2 linked regions of the Methylorubrum extorquens genome follow. The protein of the gene in region 1 binds, or shares a complex with, the protein of each later gene. Links are inferred from orthologs where the notes say so. Each region holds a gene or a part of one and is shown on either strand. Other genes may lie near its edges. The genes, in order: dnaG and J2W78_RS09585.

The links.
Region 2: the proteins of dnaG (region 1) and J2W78_RS09585 are in contact, whole or in part, in a crystal structure (PDB 2R6A), measured with the Geobacillus stearothermophilus proteins. The link is inferred for Methylorubrum extorquens from one-to-one orthologs. Residues at the interface, in WP_049624496.1 of Geobacillus stearothermophilus: Lys456, Leu457, Leu458, Pro459, Ala460, Asn463, Ala464, Leu467, Leu535, Leu536, Ile537, Ala538, Gln544, Glu545, Asp548, Tyr549, His552; in WP_033016901.1 of Geobacillus stearothermophilus: Ser13, Glu15, Ala16, Gln18, Glu91, Leu92, Asp94, Ala95, Val96, Pro97, Thr98, Ala99, Ala100, Asn101, Tyr104, Tyr105, Ile108.

The regions. Positions count from the first base shown.
Region 1 is NZ_JALJXF010000001.1:401,704-408,570, reverse strand. The notes cover bases 1-2,893. They hold dnaG (DNA primase), read right to left. Parts: upstream 2,465-2,893; coding sequence 536-2,464; downstream 1-535. Other genes in these bases: J2W78_RS01995 (SMP-30/gluconolactonase/LRE family protein), read left to right, coding at 2,599-2,893; rpoD (RNA polymerase sigma factor RpoD), read right to left, coding at 1-334. Outside these bases: more of J2W78_RS01995, read left to right, coding at 2,894-3,585; J2W78_RS01990 (major royal jelly family protein), read left to right, coding at 3,582-4,748; J2W78_RS01985 (GatB/YqeY domain-containing protein), read right to left, coding at 4,758-5,216; carA (glutamine-hydrolyzing carbamoyl-phosphate synthase small subunit), read left to right, coding at 5,407-6,657; J2W78_RS01975 (hypothetical protein), read left to right, coding at 6,788-6,867. UniProt on the Escherichia coli protein: RNA polymerase that catalyzes the synthesis of short RNA molecules used as primers for DNA polymerase during DNA replication.
Region 2 is NZ_JALJXF010000001.1:2,032,320-2,039,165, forward strand. What follows is about bases 1,376-4,247. They hold J2W78_RS09585 (replicative DNA helicase), read left to right. Parts: upstream 1,376-2,003; coding sequence 2,004-3,491; downstream 3,492-4,247. Other genes in these bases: rplI (50S ribosomal protein L9), read left to right, coding at 1,376-1,636; alr (alanine racemase), read left to right, coding at 3,556-4,247. Outside these bases: J2W78_RS09575 (DUF2232 domain-containing protein), read left to right, coding at 1-1,026; more of rplI, read left to right, coding at 1,064-1,375; more of alr, read left to right, coding at 4,248-4,677; DNA repair protein RadA, read left to right, coding at 4,724-6,154; J2W78_RS09600 (SCO family protein), read right to left, coding at 6,183-6,803; J2W78_RS09605 (MBL fold metallo-hydrolase), read right to left, coding at 6,796-6,846. UniProt on the Escherichia coli protein: The main replicative DNA helicase, it participates in initiation and elongation during chromosome replication. Travels ahead of the DNA replisome, separating dsDNA into templates for DNA synthesis.

The sequences.
Region 1 (6,867 bases):
AGGTCTCGGCAACCTCGCCGCCCTCGGCACTCTCCTCCTCCTCGGAGGCCTCTCCGTTGGCCTTGGCCTCGGGCGCGGCCTCTTCGGATTCCTCCGCCTCGACCACACGGATGCCCATGTCGTCGAGCTGCGCGAGAACATCCTCGATCTGGTCGCCGTCGACCTGACCGTCCGGGAGGACCTCGTTGATCTCTTCGTAGGTGACGTAACCGCGCTTCTTCGCGAGCTTGACCATCCGCTTGACGGCGGCATCCGTCAGGTCAAGGAGCGGGCCGTCCGTCGGTTGATCCTGGGCGGCGTCCGCATCGTCCCGCTCGGTTGCCTTCGTTGCCATGCTCAGCCTATTGTTCTCGTGGCGGCGCCGCAGGCTGAGCCCGCGCTCCGCGAAAGACCCGTCGCAATGTCTTGGAATGGCGCGCTTGTCGAGTGCCCGCGCCGATTCTCGTTGCATCCGCTTTAACTTGCCGTGCGTTGACCGACCGTTAACCAAGTCGGCCCCTCGCCGCCGTCACCCTACGGTCACGCCGACGCGAATTCATTCCTCATGAGAGACCTCCGCTTCCGCCTCGGCCGCAGCGATCACTGCCAATTGCTGTTGCACGTCGCATAGCCACGCGAAATTGGCCTCGGATCCGTCCTCGGCAAGAGCTCTTTCAGCTTGGTGAAGTTCGCTATGTAGCGCTCCCGTCTGCCGGTGCAAGATCACGGCCTGATGCAGGGTCTGTTCGAGACGCTGCGGGTCGGCGTTCGGATCGAGCGTCCAGCGGTCGCCGGAGCTGACCAGGGCAAGCAGCCGGGCATGGGCCTCTTCCAGCCCCGCACGACGCAGCCGCGCCTCCATCAATTCGGCTTCCGGGGTGCCGGCCTCCGCCGCCCGGTCGAGCAGGAGAGTGCGGAGCGCGCGGGCATCCGGGTTCATCAGTTCGAGGGCCGCGAGCGCCTCCTCCTCGATCCCGAGCAGCTCCGGGTGCGCGAGCAGGCTCATGACGATCATCGCCTCGCGCTTGGCCGCCCGCCCGCCCGCAGCCGGCATGGGGGCCGCCGTCTTCAGCAGCGGGTTGAAGCCCGTGGTGATGCGGGGCGACGGCGGCGGATCGCCGGGGCGGGGCCGGCGCTGGAACGGGGCGCCGCGCGGGCTCGCCGGACGGCCGCCGGCCGCGCGCTCGGTGCGTCCGCCGGAAAACCCGCCACTAGCCCCGCCGGACAGGCCCCGCAGCCGCCCCTCGATATCGTCGCGATAGAAGCGGCGCACGGTCTCGTCGCGAATGCCGGCCACCGCCTCCCGCAGGGTTCGAGCGAGTCCGGCCCGGCGCTCCGGCGTCTCGAGGGTCCCCGCCTCGGCTTCTCGCGCCCACAGCATCTCGACGAGCGGTCGCGCGGCCGAAAGCACCGCCTCGATCGCAGGGGGACCGCCGGAGCGCATCAGGTCGTCCGGGTCCTGCCCCTGGGGCAGCATCGCGATGCGCAGGGACTTGCCGGGCTCCAGCATCGGCAGGGCCACGTCGAGCGCGCGGAAGGCGGCGCGCTGGCCCGCCCCGTCACCGTCGAAGCACAGAATCGGCTCGTCGGCATGGCGCCAGAGCAGGGCGAGCTGATCCTCGGTCAGCGCCGTGCCGAGCGGCGCCACCGTCTCGGGGTAGCCGGCCAGCGTCATGGCGATGACGTCGACATAGCCCTCCACCGCGACGATCCGGCTCCGGTCGTGCGCGCTCCTGCGGGCGGCATGGAGGTTGTAGAGCATCCGCCCCTTGTGGAAGAGCGGCGTCTCCGGCGAGTTCATGTACTTCGCCTTGGCCTCGGCTTGCATCGCCCGGCCGCCGAAGGCGACGACGCGGCCGCGGACGTCGAGGATCGGAAACATGATCCGGTCGCGGAACTTGTCGTAGGGGACGTTCACTCCCTCGGGCGCCGCGAGCAGCCCGAGTTCCAGCATCAGGTCGCGGTCGACCCCCTTGCCCGCGAGGAAATCGCGCAGGGCGTAGCGACCGGGCAGCGAATAGCCGAGCCGGAACGTCTTGCGCGTCGCCTCGCCCAGGGCCCGTCGGTCGAGATAGGCCCGCGCCTCTCCGCCCGCCGGCCCCCGCAACTGCTCCTCGAAGTAGGCGGCGGCCAGTTCCATGACTTCGAGGGCGCCCTTGCGCCGCTCCTCGGCCTGCTCGTTCTCGACCGTCATCTTCGGCAGGGCGACGCCTGCCTCGCCGGCCAGTCGCTCGACCGCCTCGGGGAAGCTCAAGCCTTCCGTTTCCATGACGAATTTGAAGATGTCGCCGTGCTTGCCGGAGGAGAAGCAGTGGTAGAACTGCTTCTGGTCGTTCACGTAGAACGAGGGCGTCTTCTCCGAATTGAACGGCGACAGGCCGCGCCACTCGCGGCCGGCCTTCTTCAGCCGCACGCGCCGGCCGACCACCTCGGAGGTGGGCACGCGGGCACGGATCTCTTCGAGGATGTGGGGCGGGTAGCGCACGGTGACTCTGCTGGAAGCGGATCGCGTGGACGTTCAGGACCGGCCTTGCGGCAGGCAGTCTAGCGCGGCGGACCTGCCGGAGTCTTAAAGCTTGTCGCGCGGAGCTTTCGCCGGGGCGATGCGTTTTTCGCCCGATGACGGAATTGCCCTCGCTCACCCGCCGCGGCATCGCACGCCGCCCGCTTCTCGGCCTCGCCCTGTTCGGCGCGCTCGCCTCCCGGGCGCGGGCCGCCGACGATCTCTCGGCGGTGCTCGATCCCTCGGCCCGCGTGGAAACGCTGTATGACGAGGGTGAATGGTGCGAGGGGCCGGTCTGGGCGCCGTCCCTCGGCGGACTGATCTTCAGCGACGTGCGGCGCAACCGGATGATGCTGATCCGCGAGGGTGGCCGCGCGGACGTGTTTCGCGAGCCCTCCAACAACGCCAACGGCAACACCCTCGATACGCAGGGCCACCTCGTCACCTGCGAGCACCGCACCTCGCGAATCGTGCGGCGGGAGACCGACGGCGCCATCACCGTGCTGGCGGACCGTTACAATGGAGGGCGACTCAATGCGCCCAACGACGTCGTGGTCGCCCGCGACGGCGCGATCTGGTTCACCGATCCCACCTACGGCATCGATCAGGCCGAAGAGGGCAAGCCGCGCCCGTCCGAGCAGAAGGGCCGCTTCGTCTTCCGCCTCACCCCCGATGGGTCGCTCGCCGTCGCCACGGATCGGTTCGTGCAGCCCAACGGGCTCGCCTTCTCGCCCGACGAGCGTATTCTCTACATCTGCGAGTCGGGCACCCGCGAAGGGGCGGCCGGTGAGATCCGCGCCTTCGACGTCGCGGACGGACAGCTATCGAACGAACGCGTCCTCGCAACCGTCTCGAAGGGCGTGCCGGACGGGGTGAAGGTCGATACCGACGGACGGGTCTATGCCGGCACGGGCGACGGCGTGCGGATCTGGTCGGCCGACGGCCGCCCGGTCGGACACATCCCGACCGAGGGCCCCTGCGCCAACATCGCCTTCGGCGGGCCGGACGGGCGGCGACTATTCCTCTGCGCGGGCAAGCGGGTGCTCGCCGTCGAGACCAAGGTGCGCGGCGCCGCGACCGGCTCAGGGGGGAGCCGCCCATGACGATTCGCTTCGCGCGGCGCACGCTGCTCGCCAGCACCGCGGCTTTGGCCGCCGCACGGACGATGGCGGCGAGGCCGGCCCACGCTCAAGCGGCGACCGGGCCGGTCGGGACCTTAGACCTCGTGGTGGCCGCGCAGGCACCGACGACGCCGACCGGGCTGACGCTCTCCGCCGACGGCCGGATGTTCCTGTTCATGCCGCGCTTCGACGAGAAGACGGTGTTCACGGCCGGCGAGGTGTTTCCGGACGGGCGGGTCGTGCCCTATCCGAGCGAAGCGGCGAACCGGCCCGATCCGGCGCTGCCCGCCGAGACGCTGTTCCACGTCCCCAACGGCGTGTTCGACCGGCAAAATCGCCTCTGGCTGCTCGATGCCGGGCTGATGGCCTCGTCGGGAGAGCCGGTGCCGGGTGCGGCCAAGCTCGTCTGCATCGATCCGACGACGAACTCGGTCGTGCGCACGATTCCGCTGCAATCGGTCGTGACGAAGACCTCCTCGCTCAACGACCTGCGGGTCGATGTACGGCCGGGACGCGAGGCGGCCTACATCACCGATCAGGGCCAGACCGGCGCGGGCGCGCTGATCGCCGTCGATCTGGCAACTGGGCGCGCGGTGCGGCGGCTCGCAGAGCATGCCAGCACGCAATCGGTGCCCGACATCCTCAAGATCGTCGAAGGCCGTGTGCTGCTGAAGCGCGAGCCCGACGGCACGACGAGCCCGATCAAGGGCGGCGCCAACGGCATCGCGCTGAGCCCCGACGGTGCGCGGCTCTACTACACGCCGCTGATGAGCCGGCGCCTCTACGCGGTCGAGACGGCCGCCCTGCTCGATGCCGGCAAGGACGACGCCGCGGTGGCGGACACGGTGACGGATCTCGGCGAGAAGGGCCTGACCGGCGGGCTCGCCGCCGATTCGCGCGACCGGGTTTACCTCAGCCTGCAGGAGTTCAACGGCATGGGCCGGCGCGACCCGGATGGCCGGGTCGAGGTCATCGCCACCGACCCGCGCCTGATCTGGCCGGACACGTTCTGGATCACGGCGGACGGCTGGCTCTACCTGTCGTCCGCCCAAGCCAACCGCCGCCCGGAACATAACGGCGGCACCGACCGGCAGGAGCCGCCCTACGCGATCTTCCGCATGCGGATCGATGCCGGACCGGCGTGACGGGGAAGGTTACTTGCCCGCCAGCGCGTCCTTCACCAGCGCGCTCGCACGGCCGAAATCCATCCGGCCGGTATACTTGCCCTTCAGCGCGGCGATCACCTTGCCCATGTCCTTCGGGCTCTCGGCACCGGTCTCGGCGATGGCGTCGGCGATCGCCGTACGGGTCTCGGCCTCGTCCAGTTGCTGCGGCAGGAAGGTCTGGATGATCTCGGCTTCCGCACGCTCGCTCTCGGCGAGTTCGGGCCGGCCGCCCTGCTCGTAGACGCCCGCGGCCTCCTGGCGCTGCTTGATCATCTTCTGGAGGAGCGCGAGGATTTCGTCTTCGCTCGTCTCAGGCTTACCCTCGCCGCGCGCGGCGATGTCGCGGTCCTTGAGTGCGGCCTGGATCATGCGCACGGTCGAGAGCTTCTGCTTCTCGCCGGCCTTCATGGCCGCTTTCATTTCGGCGGTGATGCGCTCGCGCAGCATGGTGCTATGACTCCCGTCGGCTGTTTCGATGCGGACGTCCAATCCGTCCAGGGCATTGCGCACGGCTGAGTCCGCGCCCAGATTGACCCGGGCGCGGCCGGCTCGCTATGAGCCCCGCAGAGATATCGCCTTGCCCCGCGGCCCGAATGAGCGGCCGCGCGAGGCGGCGGACATAAGCCGGATCGGACCCATGCTGCAAGACGAACCCGCGACCCTGCGCGCCGATCCCGCGCGCACGAACCCGGAACCCAAGGCACCCGAGCCCTGGAGCGAACCGCTGGTGACGGCGCTGCTCGTGCTGGCCGACGGCACCGTGCTCGAAGGCTTCGGCATCGGCCAGACCGGTGCGGCCGACGGCGAGGTCTGCTTCAACACGGCGATGACGGGCTATCAGGAGATCCTGACCGACCCGTCCTATGCCGGGCAGATCGTGACCTTCACCTTCCCGCATATCGGCAATGTCGGCACCAACGACGAGGATCTGGAGAGCCTCGAAGCGGCGCCGGCCTCCGGCGTGCGCGGGGCGGTGATCGCCTCGGCCGTCACCAAGCCGTCGAACTGGCGCTCCTCCTCGCATCTCGACGGCTGGCTCAAGGCTCGCGGCATCGTCGGCATCACCGGGATCGACACGCGGGCGCTGACCGCGCTGATCCGGGACCGCGGCATGCCCAACGCCGTGATCGCCAACGATCCCGAGGGCAAGTTCGACCGCGAGGCGCTTCAACGCCGCGCGGCGGCGCTCGCGCCGATGGAAGGTCTCGACCTCGTGCCGCCGGTGACCTCCCGCGAGACCACGGCCTGGACCGAGACCGTCTGGGCGGTGAAGGGCGGCTACGGCTCGCGGGCGCCGGGCCAGGGCTTGAAGGTGGTCGCCATCGATTACGGCGTGAAGCGCAACATCCTGCGCCTGCTCGCGGAAGCCGGCTGCGACGTGACGGTGGTGCCGGCGACGACCAAGGCCGAGGACATCCTGGCCTTGAAGCCGGACGGCGTGTTCCTCTCCAACGGCCCCGGTGACCCGGCCGCGACCGGCGAGTACGCCGTGCCGGTGATCCGCAAGCTCTTGGATGAGCGGGTGCCGACCTTCGGCATCTGCCTCGGCCACCAGCTCATGGGCCTCGCGCTCGGCGGGCGCACGGTGAAGATGGGTCAGGGCCATCACGGCGCGAATCATCCGGTGAAGGACCACACCACCGGCAAGGTCGAAATCGTCTCGATGAACCACGGCTTCGCGGTCGATCCGAAAAGCTTGCCCGACACCGCAGTCGAGACCCACGTTTCGCTGTTCGACGGATCGAATTGCGGGCTGTCACTGACCGACCGCCCGGCCTTCTCGGTGCAGCACCACCCGGAAGCCTCTCCGGGCCCGCGTGACAGCCACTACCTGTTCGAGCGCTTCGTGAAGCTGATGCGCGAGAACCGCCCCGAGACGGCGGCGTAACAGGCTGAAACGGCGGCCCAGCGCCGCCGTTCCCGGCAGCGTCACAAAAAATCCAACCTTGCCCCCCATCCCCTGGTTCATGGCCGGATCGGACAAGAATCAGCGGCCGGACACATTGGGGGCTTGCCGGATGACGCTCGACGACGCGCGCGACGACTTCTCGCGCCTGCATCGCCTGTTCACCTTCCACCTCGGCGTGGCGGTCGGCCT
Region 2 (6,846 bases), 1.6 Mb from region 1 along the record:
ATTCCCGTCGGCGCCGGTGCCGGCCTCGTGGCGGCGCTGCTGTTCGGCGTGCTGCTCAAGGCCACGACGCTCTCGATCCTTCTCTACCTGCTCGCCCCGCTGCCGATCCTCATCGTCGGCCTGGGCTGGAGCCATCGTGCGGCGCTCGCCGCCGTCGTTGCGGGTGGGTTGGCGCTCGCGCTCTTCATCTCGCCCTATCTCGGCCTTGCCTTCGCGGCCTACCTCGCCATCCCCGCGTGGTGGCTCGCCTATCTCGCCCTGCTCGGCCGGCCGAACGCGGACGGCACGATCGAGTGGTATCCCACCGGGCGCCTGCTCGCCTGGGTCGCCGGCACCGCAGCGCTCGCCTTCATCGCCATCGCCGTCATCGCCTCGCCCGACTACGACACCTTTCGCACGCAGCTCACCACGATGAGCCGCCGGATCGTGCAGGTTCAGGTGCAGCGCGGCCGGATTCCCGCCCCTCCCCCGAGCGGCACCGCGAACGAGACCCCGGCCGGGAACGCTGAGCCCGCCGACGCGTCGCCGCAGGCTGGTGCGCCGACCGACGAGCCGCAGAAGGCCGACGACCTCGCCAGCGAGGTCGCCGACGCGCTGGCGACTGTCGCGCCCGCGATCGCCGCCCAGGGTCTCACGATCCTGTTCACCTTCTACCTCTGGGCCGCCGCCCGCATCGTGCAGATCTCGGGGCGCCTGCTCCGGCCCTGGCCCGACCTCCCCTCCACGATGATGCCGCGGTCCACGCTGCTGGTCTTCGCCGCCGCCCTGACGCTGGCGATGGTGCCCGGCTATCCCGGCGCGCTCGGCATCGCCCTGATCGGCGCGTTCAGTGCGGCCTTCGCGCTCCAGGGGCTCGCCGCCTTCCATGACCGCAGCCGCGGCCGGCCGGGGCGTTTCGCCCTGCTCGCCGGCCTCTACGTTCTGCTGTTCCTCACGCAAGGGGTGGCCATGCTCGCCCTGATCCTGTTCGGCATTGCCGATACCGCCCTCGACCGGCGCCGCCCGAAAGCTCGCGGCGACGCCTGATCGTACCCGCTTCCAAGCAACCTCAAGGAGAAGCCCCATGGAAGTCATCCTGCTCGAACGCGTCGCTAAGCTCGGCCAGATGGGCGAGACCGTGAACGTGCGTCCCGGCTACGCCCGCAACTTCCTGCTCGCCCGCGGCAAGGCCCTGCGCGCCACCGAGAACAACAAGAAGCATTTCGAGGCCCAGCGCGCCCAGCTCGAAGCCCGCAACCTCGAGCGCCGCAACGAGGCCCAGACGGTGGCCGAGAAGCTCGACGGCCAGAGCTTCGTGCTGATCCGCCAGTCCGGCGAGACCGGTGTGCTCTACGGCTCGGTCTCGACCCGCGACCTCGCCGAGGTCGTCACCAAGGAGGGCTTCAGCGTCGAGCGCGGCCAGTTCGTGCTCAACCAGCCGATCAAGACGCTGGGCCTGCACACCGTGCCGGTGACGCTCCACCCCGAGGTCGAGGTGAAGGTGACCGTCAACATCGCCCGTTCGCCGGAAGAGGCCGAGCGTCAGGCCCGCGGCGAGTCGGTGACCGAGCGCGAGCAGTTCAACCTCGACGACCTCGGCCTCGAAGTCGGCCAGGCGCTCGCCGATGCCGGCGAGGGCGCCGACGACCGCGGCTAAGTCCGGGATTGCGAAGGGATCATCCCTTCGCCGGGGGATCGGGGCAGCGCCCCGATCTCTTCCAAGGCTCCGCCCTGGACCCGCGAAAGGGCTTACCCTTTCGAACCCCCTGACAGCCGCATAAGCGGTGGAGAACGGGGATGCGCCGGCCTCCGGCGTTGACTTGTTCTCAATTCGTTCCAGCATGACGCCCGCGATTCCCGTTGCCGGGAGCCGCGGGCGTCTCGCGTTTCGGCACCCGTGGCATGAGCGTCGCAGCCGCCTCCGGTGAGGTCGGCTAAGGAAGGCTTCACCATCCCGAGGCAAGGTCCGGCGGGCATGAAACGGGGCGGCCAGCCCGCCCGCATCGGAGCGACGGACAAGCGCCATGGCCCTGCCCAACGCCCTCACGGCCAATCTCGAGACGGTGCAGCCCGAATACCGGGTGCCGCCGCACAACATCGACGCGGAGCAGGCCCTGCTCGGCGCGATCATGGTCAACAACGACGCCTATTACCGTGTCTCGGACTTCCTGCTGCCCGAGCACTTCATGGAGGCGGTGCACCGCCAGATCTTCGAGGTCTCGGTCTCGCTGATCAAGGCGGGCAAGCTCGCCACGCCGATCACGCTCAAGACCTATCTCGGCGACATCGACCTCGGCGGCGTCACGCCGATGCAGTACCTCGCGCGGCTGGCGGCCGAGGCGACCACCGTCATCAACGCGGGCGAGTACGGCCGCACCATCTACGATCTGGCGATCCGCCGCCGCCTCATCACCATCGGCGAGGATCTGGTCAACGGCGCCTACGAGGCGCCCGTCGAGTCGAGGCCCCGCGACCAGATCGAGGCGACCGAGCGCCGGCTCTACGAGCTGGCCGAATCCGGCAAGTACGACGGCGGCTTCCAGAAATTCTCCGACGCGCTGACCGCGGCCATCGACATGGCGGCCAAAGCCTACCAGCGCGACGGCAAGCTCTCGGGCATCTCCACGGGGCTCACCGACCTCGACGCCAAGATGGGCGGGCTGCAGCCCTCCGACCTCATCATCCTCGCGGGGCGCCCGGCCATGGGCAAGACCTCGCTCGTGACCAACATCGCCTTCAACATCGCCAAGGCCTATCGCGGCGAGAAGCAGCCCGACGGCACCATGCAGACCGTCAACGGCGGCATCGTCGGCTTCTTCTCGCTCGAAATGTCGGCCGAGCAATTGGCGACCCGTATCATCGCCGAGCAGTCCGGCGTGCCGTCCTACAAGATCCGCCGCGGCGACATCCGCCCGGAGGACTTCTACAAGATCACCGACGCCGCCCGGGACATGCAGACGATCCCGTTCTACATCGACCAGACCGGCGGCATCTCGATCGCCCAGCTCGCCGCCCGCGCGCGCCGCCTCAAGCGCCAGAAGGGCCTCGACCTCCTCATCATCGACTATCTCCAGCTCCTCTCCGGCTCCGGCAAGAAGAGCGACAACCGCGTGCAGGAGATGACCGAGATCACCACCGGCATGAAGGCTCTGGCCAAGGAGCTGGCGGTGCCGATCATCGGCCTGTCGCAGCTCTCGCGTCAGGTCGAGAACCGCGACGACAAGCGGCCCCAGCTCTCCGACCTGCGCGAATCCGGCTCGATCGAGCAGGACGCCGACGTGGTGATGTTCGTGTTCCGCGAGGAGTATTACGTCGGCAACAAGAAGCCGCGCGAGGGCACGGAGGAGTTCTTCGCCTGGGAGGCCGAGATGCAGCGCGTCCACGGCAAGGCCGAAGTCATCCTGGGCAAGCAGCGCCACGGCCCGACCGGCACGGTGGAGTTGCAGTTCGACGCCAACATCACCCGGTTCTCGAACCTGGCGCAGAGCGACCGGATGCCGGAGCAGATGTGATATCGGTGGCCGGATCGACGGTCCGGTCCCGTCTCCGCCGGGGCGTTCCCCGCAGGAGTCTGTCATAGCGCCCCTAGAATCCCTCCCGGAAAACCCGACCACGGGCGATCCATTCCCGAGCGACCACGGCGCCCGCCTGACGGTCGATCTCTCGGCCGTGGTGGCGAACTGGCGGACGCTTGCGGCCTGCGCACCGCGGGCCGAGTGCGGTGCCGTGGTGAAGGCGGATGCCTATGGCTGCGGGCTCTCGGCGGTCGCACCCGCCCTGTGGCGGGCGGGCTGCCGGACGTTCTTCGTGGCGCATCTCTCCGAGGGGATCGCCGCGCGCGCCGCGCTGCCGGACGCCGCGCTCTACGTGCTCAACGGTCTGCCGCCCGGCAGCGCGGAGAGGTTCTGCGCCCACCGCCTGCGCCCGGTCCTGGGAGACGTGCAAGAACTCGCCGAGTGGGCCGAGGCCACGCAGGGCGTGTGGCCGGCCGCGCTCCATATCGATACCGGCATGAACCGGCTCGGCCTCTCCGTGGCGGAGGCTCTGGCGCTGGCCGGCGATCCGGTGATCGCGCGGGCCGGCATCGACCTCGTGATGAGCCATCTCGTCAGCGCGGAACTGCCCGGCGATCCGCTCAACGCGCGCCAAGCCGCCGATTTCGCTTCGGTGAGGGCGGCCTTTCCGCAGATGCGCGCCTCGCTCGCCAATTCCTCGGGCACCTGCCTCGCGGACGACGCCCGCCACGACCTGCTGCGGCCGGGCTATTCGCTCTTCGGCGGCAATCCGGAGCCGGGCCAACCCAATCCGATGCGGCCGGTGGTGCGGCTGGAGGCGACGATCCTGCAGGTCCGCGACGTCGAGGCCGGCGCGACCTGCGGCTACAACGGACGCTGGCAGGCCCCTGCCCCGCGCCGGCTGGCCACACTCTCGCTCGGCTATGCCGACGGTTATCCCCGCTCGGCCAGCAATCGCGGCCACGCGCTGGTCGGCGGCGTGCCCTGCCCGATCGTCGGCCTGATCTCGATGGACCTCATCATCCTCGACGTCACCGACGCACCGCAGGCCCGGCGCGGCGGCAAAGCCACGCTGATCGGCGATAGGCTCGACATCGACACGGTGGGCCACGCCGCCGGCACCATCGGCTACGAGATCCTGACGGGGCTGGGTTCCCGTTATGTTCGCTCTTATGTAGAGTGACGAACAGCCGTCCCGCCGGTCTCCTTCACAGACACCCCCTCCCCGAATGGCCAAGATCCAACAGACCTTCGTCTGCCAGTCCTGCGGGGCGGTCTACAACCGCTGGCGCGGGCGCTGCGAGGCCTGCAACGGCTGGAACACGATCCAGGAGGAGGTCGCCTCCACCGGTCCGCAATCGGGCCCGGCGGCGACCCGGCCCTCGCGGGCGCGCGGCCGCGTCTTCCCCCTCGAAGGCCTGACCGGCGAGGCCAAGGAGGCGCCACGCACGCCGTCCGGCATCAACGAACTCGACCGCGTCACCGGCGGCGGCTTCGTGCGCGGCTCGGTGATCCTGCTCGGCGGCGATCCCGGCATCGGCAAGTCGACGCTGCTGATGCAGGCCTCCGCCGCCATGGCCAAGAGCGGGGAACGCGTCGCCTACATCTCCGGCGAGGAGGCGGTGGGGCAGGTGCGCCTGCGCGCCGAGCGCCTCGGGCTGGCGGGGCACCCGGTGGAGTTGGCCGCGCAAACGAATGTCGAGGACATCGTCGAGACGCTGTCGCAGGGCCACCCGCCGGCGCTCGTCATCATCGACTCGATCCAGACCATGTGGACCGAGACGGTGGAATCGGCGCCCGGCACCGTCACCCAGGTGCGCTCCTCCGCCCAGGCCCTGATCCGATTCGCCAAGACCACGGGCACGGCCGTCATCCTCGTCGGCCACGTCACCAAGGACGGGCAGATCGCGGGCCCGCGCGTGGTCGAGCACATGGTCGATGCGGTCGCCTCGTTCGAGGGCGACCAGGGCCACCATTTCCGCATCCTGCGCGCCGTGAAGAACCGCTTCGGGCCGACCGACGAGATCGGCGTGTTCGAGATGACCGATGCCGGGCTCGCCGAGGTGCCCAACCCCTCCGCCCTGTTCCTGGCCGGGCGCGACCACGCAGCACCCGGCACCGCCGTCTTTGCCGGAATGGAGGGCACGCGCCCGCTGCTGGTCGAGATCCAGGCGCTCGTCGCCCCCTCCTCGCTCGGCATGCCGCGCCGCGCCGTGGTGGGCTGGGATCCCAACCGCCTGTCGATGGTGCTCGCCGTGCTGGAGGCCCATGGCGGCATCCGGCTCGGAGGGCACGACGTCTACCTCAACGTCGCCGGGGGCCTGCGCATCACCGAACCCGCCGCGGATCTCGCGGTGGCCGCCGCGCTCGTCTCCTCGCTCTCGGGCGCGGCTTTGCCCTCCGACTCGGTCTATTTCGGCGAACTCGGCCTGTCGGGCGCGGTGCGGCCGGTCTCGCAGGCGCCGGCCCGGTTGAAGGAGGCGTTGAAGCTCGGCTTCGGTAAGGCGATCACGCCGCAGGGCCGGGGCGAGACGGGCGACCGTGCCCTGCCGACGGACGCGTTGCGCCACATCGCCGACCTCGTGGCCGGCATCGCCTCGGGCGCGCCGCGCAAGAGCGGGGGGCGGCCCCGGGCCGTGCGGTTCGAGGAAGAGATGTAGCGCGGGCCCGACCGGATCAGAGGGCGTCCTATTCGGGCGCGGGCCGTGCGGCGAGATGCGGCCGCAGGATCGTCAGCATCCGCTCGGCCGAGGTGCCGGGCGGGAAGAAGCCGAGATAGGCGCCCGACCGATCCATCAGGTAGACGAAGGCGGAATGTTCGATGGCGCGGCCGCCGTCGGACCCTGCAATCCGCGCGTAATAGACCTTGTAGGCCTCGGCGGCCCGGCGAACCGCCGCCTCGCTGCCGGTCAGGCCGACCAGACGCGGGTGGAAGTTCGGCACGTAGTCCGCCAGCAGTGCGGCGGTATCGTGCTCGGGGTCGAGCGTGATGAAGAGCGGCTGGACGGCGTCGCCGGCCTCGCCCAGCAGCGTCAGCGCCCGGCCGATCTCCATCAAGTCCGTGGGGCAGACATCCGGGCAGGCGGTGAAGCCGAAATAGATGAGAAGGAGCCGGCCGTGGAAATCGGCCTCCGTCCGCGGCCGCCCCGCCTGATCGATCAGCGCGAACGGGCCGCCGACCGGCTCGCGGTTCCACATCAGCACGTCCATCAGCTCGGCGGCCGAGCGGCGCGGCGGGGTCTCGCCGCGCGCAGGGTCCAAGGCCGCGAGCAGGCAGAGCAGTCCGGCCGCGAGCGTCCGATTACGCACTGAAGACGAGCCGACTGCCGGTCGTCGGGACGATGACGTTGTC